One region of the Spirillospora sp. NPDC047418 genome, then DNA from elsewhere that is predicted to be linked to it. Evidence: predicted binding sites of a transcription regulator. Region 1 holds the regulator's gene; the other holds the start of a gene.
What was found. The regulator HrcA, encoded in region 1, represses chaperone genes, less so after heat shock. The targets are predictions, from matches to a motif close to TTGGCACTCTCNNNNNGAGAGTGCCAA.

Region 1 (3,405 bases):
CCCTCCCGCTCGAAGATCGGGTGCGGCTTCTCCACGATCTCCAGGAACAGGTCGCCGGGCGGGCCGCCGCCCGGGCCGACCTCGCCCTCGCCGGCGAGCTGGATGTGGATGCCGTTCTCCACCCCGGCCGGGATCTTGACCTTGACGGTGCGCCGGGTGCGGACCCGGCCGTCGCCGGAGCACTCGGTGCACGGGTTGCGGATCACCGACCCGAAACCGCCGCACGCCGGGCACGCCCGCGCCGTCATGACCTGGCCGAGGAACGAGCGCTGCACCTGCTGCACCTCGCCCCGCCCGTGGCACGTCTCGCACGTGTCCGGGTGGGTGCCGGGCGCGCAGCCCGACCCCTCGCAGGCCGCGCAGGCGACCGCGGTGTCGATGGACAGCTCGCGGGTCGTGCCGAACGCGGTCTCGCCGAGGTCGAGCTCGACCCGCAGCGTCGCGTTCCGGCCGCGCCGCGCCCGCGACCGCGGGCCGCGCGACGTCGACGTCCCGAAGAAGGCGTCCATGATGTCGCTGAACGGGAACCCGGCGCCGCCGAACCCGCCGGCGCCCGCACCGGCCCCGGACGCGAACGGGTCCGCGCCGAGGTCGTACATCTCCCGCTTCTTGGGGTCGGAGAGCACCTCGTACGCCTGGGTGATCTCCTTGAACTTCTCCTGGGTCTCCGGATCCGGGTTGACGTCCGGGTGGAGCTCGCGCGCGAGCCGGCGGTAGGCCTTCTTCACCTCGTCGGCGCTGGCGTCGCGCCGGACGCCCAGGGTCGCGTAGTAGTCGTTCGCCACTTTCACGACCCCGCCAGGATCTGTCCCACGTAGCGTGCCACTGCCCGTACCGCTCCCATCGTGCTGGGGTAATCCATGCGTGTAGGCCCGAGCACTCCAAGCCGGGCCAAGGTGAGGTCGCCCACCCCGTAGTCCGCGGCGACGACCGAAGTCGATCTGAGGCCCAGGTCGGGATTCTCGGTGCCGATCCGCACCGTAACTGTAGAGGAGTCTCCGGTCTCGCCGAGCAGCCGCATGAGGACGACCTGTTCCTCAAGGGCCACCAGCACCTCCCGCAGGCTCGCGGAGAAGTCCACGGCGGCGAGGTTGGCCGCCCCGGCGAAAACGATCTTCTCCTCGTGGTTCTCGACGAGCGTCTCCAGCAGGACCGACAGCACCGACGCCGCGACCGGCCGCTCGTCCGGGCCCACCTTGTCCGGCAGGTCCGCGACGGCGGTCGGCACGTCGCCGAGGCCGAGTCCGTCCAGGCATGTGTTGAGCAACGCCCGCAGGTGCCCGATCGATTCCTCGGAGATGCCGGCGGGCGTCTCGATGACCCGCTGCTCGACCCGGCCCGTGTTGGTGATCAGCACGAGCAGCAGCCGCTGCTCGGCGACCGGGACGAGCTCGACGTGCCGCACCGACGAGCGCGTCAGCGACGGGTACTGGACGACGGCGACCTGCCGGGTGAGCTGCGCGAGCAGCCGCACCGTGCGGCCGACGACGTCGTCGAGGTCGTAGGCGCCGGACAGGAACGTCTCGATCGCGCGCCGCTCGGCGACCGACAGCGGCTTGATCGTCGACAGCCGGTCGACGAACAGCCGGTAGCCCTTGTCGGTGGGGACGCGCCCGGCGCTGGTGTGCGGCTGGGCGATGTAGCCCTGCTCCTCCAGCACCGCCATGTCGTTGCGGATGGTCGCCGGCGACACCCCGAGGTTGTGCCGGTCCGTCAGGGCCTTCGACCCCACCGGCTCGTTGGTGGAGACGAAGTCCTCGACGATGGCGCGCAGGACCGCGAGTTTCCGGTCGTCCAGCACGGCGTCACCTCCCTCGTCCGGCCGGCCTCCCGCCGCTGGCACTCCTTACTCCTGAGTGCCAAGTGTACGGCCCCGGAGGCCGATCGGCGTGCCCGCGCACTCCCCGCACGGCTGCGTGATCCTATCCACATCGGGCGCGGGCGCCACGCCGAGGGACGAGGGGCGACGCCGCGCGGCCGCCGCGCCGGGTTAATGTGCGGACCCGTGCGCAGTAAGAACTACGGAAACGACGTGCTCGCCGGCGACTGGCGCAGGCCCCGCAAGGGCCAGATCCCCGAGATCCCGGCCGAACCCGGGCTGGTCGCGGAGGACCCCGGCAGCGGCTTCTGCGGCGCCGTGGTCGGCTGCGACAAGTTCGGCGTCACCCTGGAGGACCGGCTCGGCAAGCGCCGCGTCTTCCCGCTCACCAAGGCGGGCTTCCTCATCGACGGCACGCCGGTCACGCTGGTCAGGCCGGCCGCCGGGCCGCAGGGGCCGGCGCGGTCGGCGTCCGGCTCCGTCGCCGTCCGGGGCCTGCGCGCCCAGGTGGCCAAGGAGAGCCGCATCTACGTGGAGGGCCTCCACGACGCCGAGCTGGTCGAGAAGATCTGGGGCCACGACCTGCGCGTGGAGGGCGTCGTCGTGGAGTACCTCGAAGGCGTCGACGACCTGCCCGCCATCGTCGAGGAGTTCGGCCCGGACGAGGACCGCCGCCTCGGCGTCCTCGTCGACCACCTGGTGGAGGGCTCCAAGGAGTCCCGGATCGCCGCCCGGGTGTCGTCGCCGCACGTCCTCGTCACCGGGCACCCGTTCATCGACATCTGGGAGGCCGTCAAGCCCGCCGCCGTCGGCATCCGCGCCTGGCCGCGCATCCCGCGCGGCGTCCCCTGGAAGGAGGGCGTCATCGCCGAGCTCGGCTGGGGCGACAACACCGGCGCCGCCTGGAAGCGGATCCTGAACTCGGTGAACACCTACACCGACCTGGAACCCGCCCTCCTGGGCCGGGTAGAGGAGCTCATCGACTTCGTCACGGTCTAGGTCAGGTCGCGGACGACGGCGTCTCCCAGGAGGCGGCCCTTGAGGGTCAGGACGGCTCGGCCCTCGGCGTAGTGGGCCGGGTCCAGCAGGCCCTCGTCTACTGCTCTGCGGGCCGGCTTGTCGGCCAGGAGGTCGGTGGGGCAGCCCTGGGCCAGGCGCAGTTCGAGCATGATGCGCTCGATGTGGCGGTCTTCGTCGGTGAGGATCTCCCTGGCGTGGGCGGGCGTCGTGCCCCCGGCCAGGCGGGAGGCGTAGGCGGCGGGGTGCTTGACGTTCCACCAGCGGGTTCCGCCGACGTGGCTGTGCGCCCCCGGGCCGACGCCCCACCAGTCGGCGCCCGTCCAGTAGAGCATGTTGTGGCGGCAGGCGGCGGAGGGGTCGGCGGCCCAGTTGGAGATCTCGTACCAGTGCAGGCCGCGGGCGCTCAGCGTCTCGTCCGCGATGAGGTAGCGGTCGGCCATGGCGTCGTCGTCGGGGGCCGTCAGTTCGCCGCGCCGCACCTGGGCGGCCAGCCGGGTGCCCTCCTCGACGATGAGCGCGTAGGCCGAGACGTGGTCGGGTTCGCAGGCCAGGGCCGCCTCCAGGGA
Region 2 (3,405 bases), on a different contig from region 1:
TCTGCTCGGACGCCGGGGCCCGGCCGATGACGACGGCGGGGGAGCCCGACCCGGCCGGGAAGTGCCGGGCGACGGACGCGGAGCCCTTCACCGAGTCGGGTGTGCCGGTGAACTGTCCAGCGTCCGACAGGCCGTCCGCCTTGAGCGTCCCCAGCCCGAGGGTGAGCACGACCAGGCCCAGCATGGTGACGGCCCAGAGCGCGCGCGGGCGCCGGCCCACCAGGGCGGCCACGCGGCTCCACACGCTGTGCTCAGCCTCGTACGCCTCCGGCTTGAGGTACTTCTCGTCGTACCGGGGGACGAGCGGCCAGAACAGCCAGCGGCCGAAGATGACCAGGAGGGCCGGCAGCAGCGTGGTCATGGCGGCGAGCGCGGTGAGGACACCGGCGGCGGCGACCGGGCCCAGGCCGGACGTCGAGTTCATGTCGGCGAGCAGCAGGCACAGCAGGCCGACCGCGACCGTCGCGGCGGACGCGATGATGGCGGGCGCCGCGCGGCGCAGCGCGAAGGCCATGGCCTCGTGCCGGTCCTCGTGGCGGTGGAGTTCCTCCCGGTAGCGGGCGACGAGCAGCAGGGCGTAGTCGGTCGCGACCCCGAAGACGAGGACGGTCAGGATCCCGGCGCTCTGCCCGTTGACCGTGAGGTCGGCGTACTTGGCGAGCAGGTACACCGTCGACTGGGCCAGCCCCAGGGCGAAGACGGCACTGAGTACCGGGACGAACCACAGGATGGGGCTGCGGTAGATGAAGAGCAGCAGGACGATGACGACGAGGCCCGCGGCCATGAGCAGGAAGCCGTCGAGGCTCTGGAAGACCTCGAACATGTCGGCGCCGCTGCCGGCGGGTCCGGTGACGTGCGCGGCCAGCCCGGGAGGCCCGCGCTTGGCGATGTCCCGCGCACTGTCGACGGCTCCGGTGATGTCCTCGTCGGTGAGCGGCACGAACGTCTGCAGGGCCTTGCCGTCCTTGGACGCGAACGGCCCCTGCACCTGCTGCGCCCCGGGGAGCTTCTGCAGTGCGGTCACGTCCGAGGCGGCCTTGGCGCGGTCCGCCGCGGTGAGCCCGCCGGAGCGCTCGTAGACGATGACGGCGGGCATCGTCTCGTCCTTGCGGAACTGCTCCTCCATCTGGACGACCTGCGTGGACTCGGCTCCGGCGGGCAGCCATGCCGCCGCGTCGTTCTCCTCCACGTCGCCGAGCTTGCCGGCGAGCGGACCGAGTGCCATCAGCAGGACGACCCAGACGGCCAGGACGGCCCACTTGCTGCGTCGTCCGGCGACGAGTCCGGCCAGCCGGCGGGCGGGTGGTCCCGGCGGGGCCGGGCTTGGTGCGCTCATGTTCTTCTCCCGAAGGCGCTGCAAATCAAGATATGTCGCGTTGCCTCAGACTCTCTCGATCGGCGAGAAAAAGTCAAGTACTATCGCGAGATTCCGAGGCGGTGGACGGCGGGCGTCAGGCGATGGGGGCCCGAACCGCGGGGGCTGGACTCCCATCCCCTCAATCGTCGCCAGGGGGACGCGTCCGCGCCTCCGGCGTGAGAAGTGAACGCGGCTACTTCGCGCGGGGCATGAGAAAGCCGCCGACTACCTCTTGAGATGTAGCCGGCGGCCGGAACGCCGAAAGCCGGGGGACCCGCGGATGGGATCCCCCGGTGGGCGTCAAGAAGGTCCTAGGAGGTCAGGCGACCTTTTCGGACGAGGACTTGCCGGACGACTTGCCCGACGACGAGGAGTCGCCGCCGGACGACGACGAGGACGGCGAGTCAGCGGACGACGAGGACGACGCGCCCGAGTCACCGCCCGAGGAGCCGCCGGACGACTCGCTCGACGACCCGTTGGACGACGAGCCCACGGTCGAGGACGACTTGCCGGAGCCGCGGCTGTCCGTGCGGTAGAAGCCCGACCCCTTGAAGATGATCCCCGCCGCGGAGAAGACCTTGCGGAGCCTGCCGCTGCATGCCGGGCATTCGGTCAGCGCGTCGTCGCTGAACTTCTGCACGACCTCCAGCGGCTCGCCGCACTCGGTGCAAACGTACTGATACGTCGGCACGGTTCCTCCTAGCTGACTCAGCCCGGCGGAGTCCGGACTGGCACTCACTTTGAACGACTGCTAATGGTACTCGCGTGTGGAACACGATTCTCCCCCGGCCTGTTCCCCGGCCGGTCGGGGAAGCCCGTGCGCAGGTCACGCGCCGGTCTCGCCGAACCAGCCGGCCAGCCTGCCCTTGCGGCTCACGGCGCGCAGCCGCCGCTCGGCGGCCTCGCGGACGGAGTCGGTGGTCACGACCAGGAGGGTGTCGCCGGACTGCAATGGCGTCGTGGGCTCGGGGACGAAACTCGTCCCGTCCCGCACGACGAGGGTGACGGACGCGCCGGGCGGCAGCCGCAGCTCGAAGATCTCCACACCGCTCAGCATCGAGTCGGCCGGGATCCGCACCTCCAGCAGGTCGGCGTGCAGCTCCTCCAGCGGCGCGGCCTCCACGTCCAGCTCGCGGGGCTGCTCGTCGTCCTTCAGCCGGCACCAGCGCGCCACCAGCGGCAGCGTCGGGCCCTGGAGCAGCGTGAACAGGACGACGATGTTGAACACGATCGCGAACAGCCGGTCGGCGCTCGGGACGTCCGCGACCATCGGGATGGTGGCGAGGACGATCGGCACGGCGCCGCGGAGCCCGGCCCAGGACGTGAAGACCTTCTCGCCCCAGCTCAGCCTGAACCCGATCGTGGACAGCACGACCGATACCGGACGGGCGACGAGCAGCAGCACGAACCCGATGACGAGCGCGGGCACGATCTGGCCGGGGAGGTCGCCGGGGTCGGCCAGCAGCCCGAGCATCACGAACAGCCCGATCTGCGCGAGCCAGCCGACGCCTTCGGCGAAGCCGCGCGTGGCGGGACGGTGCGGGAGGCGCGCGTTCCCGAGGACGACGGCGCTGACGTAGACGGCGAGGAACCCGCTGGCGTGCAGCAGCGAGGCCGCGCCGTAGGAGCCGACCGACAGCGACAGGACCGCGATGGGGTAGAGCCCGGAGGCGGGCAGCGCGACGCGCCGCAGGCCCTGCGCGCCCAGCCATCCGACGGCGATGCCGATGACGGCGCCGGCGGCGAGCTCGTAGACCATCACGCCGAGCAGTTCGGCCAGGTTGGGGGCGGCGCTATGGGCGCTGAGCGTGACCACGATGATGACGACGGGGGCGTCGTTGAAGCCGGACTCGCCCTCCAGCAGGCCCATCAGCCGCGAGGGCAGGGGCAAGCGCCGCAGCACCGAGAAAACGGCCGCGGCGTCGGTCGGGGCGAGCACCGCGCCGAGCAGGAACGCCGGGCGCCAGTCCATCCCGACCAGCCAGATGGCGGCGCCCGCCACGATGCCGATGCTGATCAGGGTGCCGAGGGTGGAGACGCTGATCGCG

Region 2: the regulator HrcA is predicted to act here: its motif matches at 2,086-2,112, upstream of ABZ806_RS02830 (FmdB family zinc ribbon protein).

Annotation. Positions count from the first base shown of each region.
Region 1 covers NZ_JBEYTW010000007.1:80,031-83,435, reverse strand. Annotated here, with positions in the region: gene dnaJ (molecular chaperone DnaJ) at 1-785, opposite strand, end outside; gene hrcA (heat-inducible transcriptional repressor HrcA) at 788-1,801, opposite strand; gene ABZ806_RS06380 (DUF3097 domain-containing protein) at 2,006-2,818, shown strand; gene hemW (radical SAM family heme chaperone HemW) at 2,815-3,405, opposite strand, start outside.
Region 2 covers NZ_JBEYTW010000003.1:158,036-161,440, forward strand. Annotated here, with positions in the region: gene ABZ806_RS02825 (MMPL family transporter) at 1-1,336, opposite strand, end outside; gene ABZ806_RS02830 (FmdB family zinc ribbon protein) at 1,677-2,048, opposite strand; gene ABZ806_RS02835 (potassium/proton antiporter) at 2,184-3,405, opposite strand, start outside.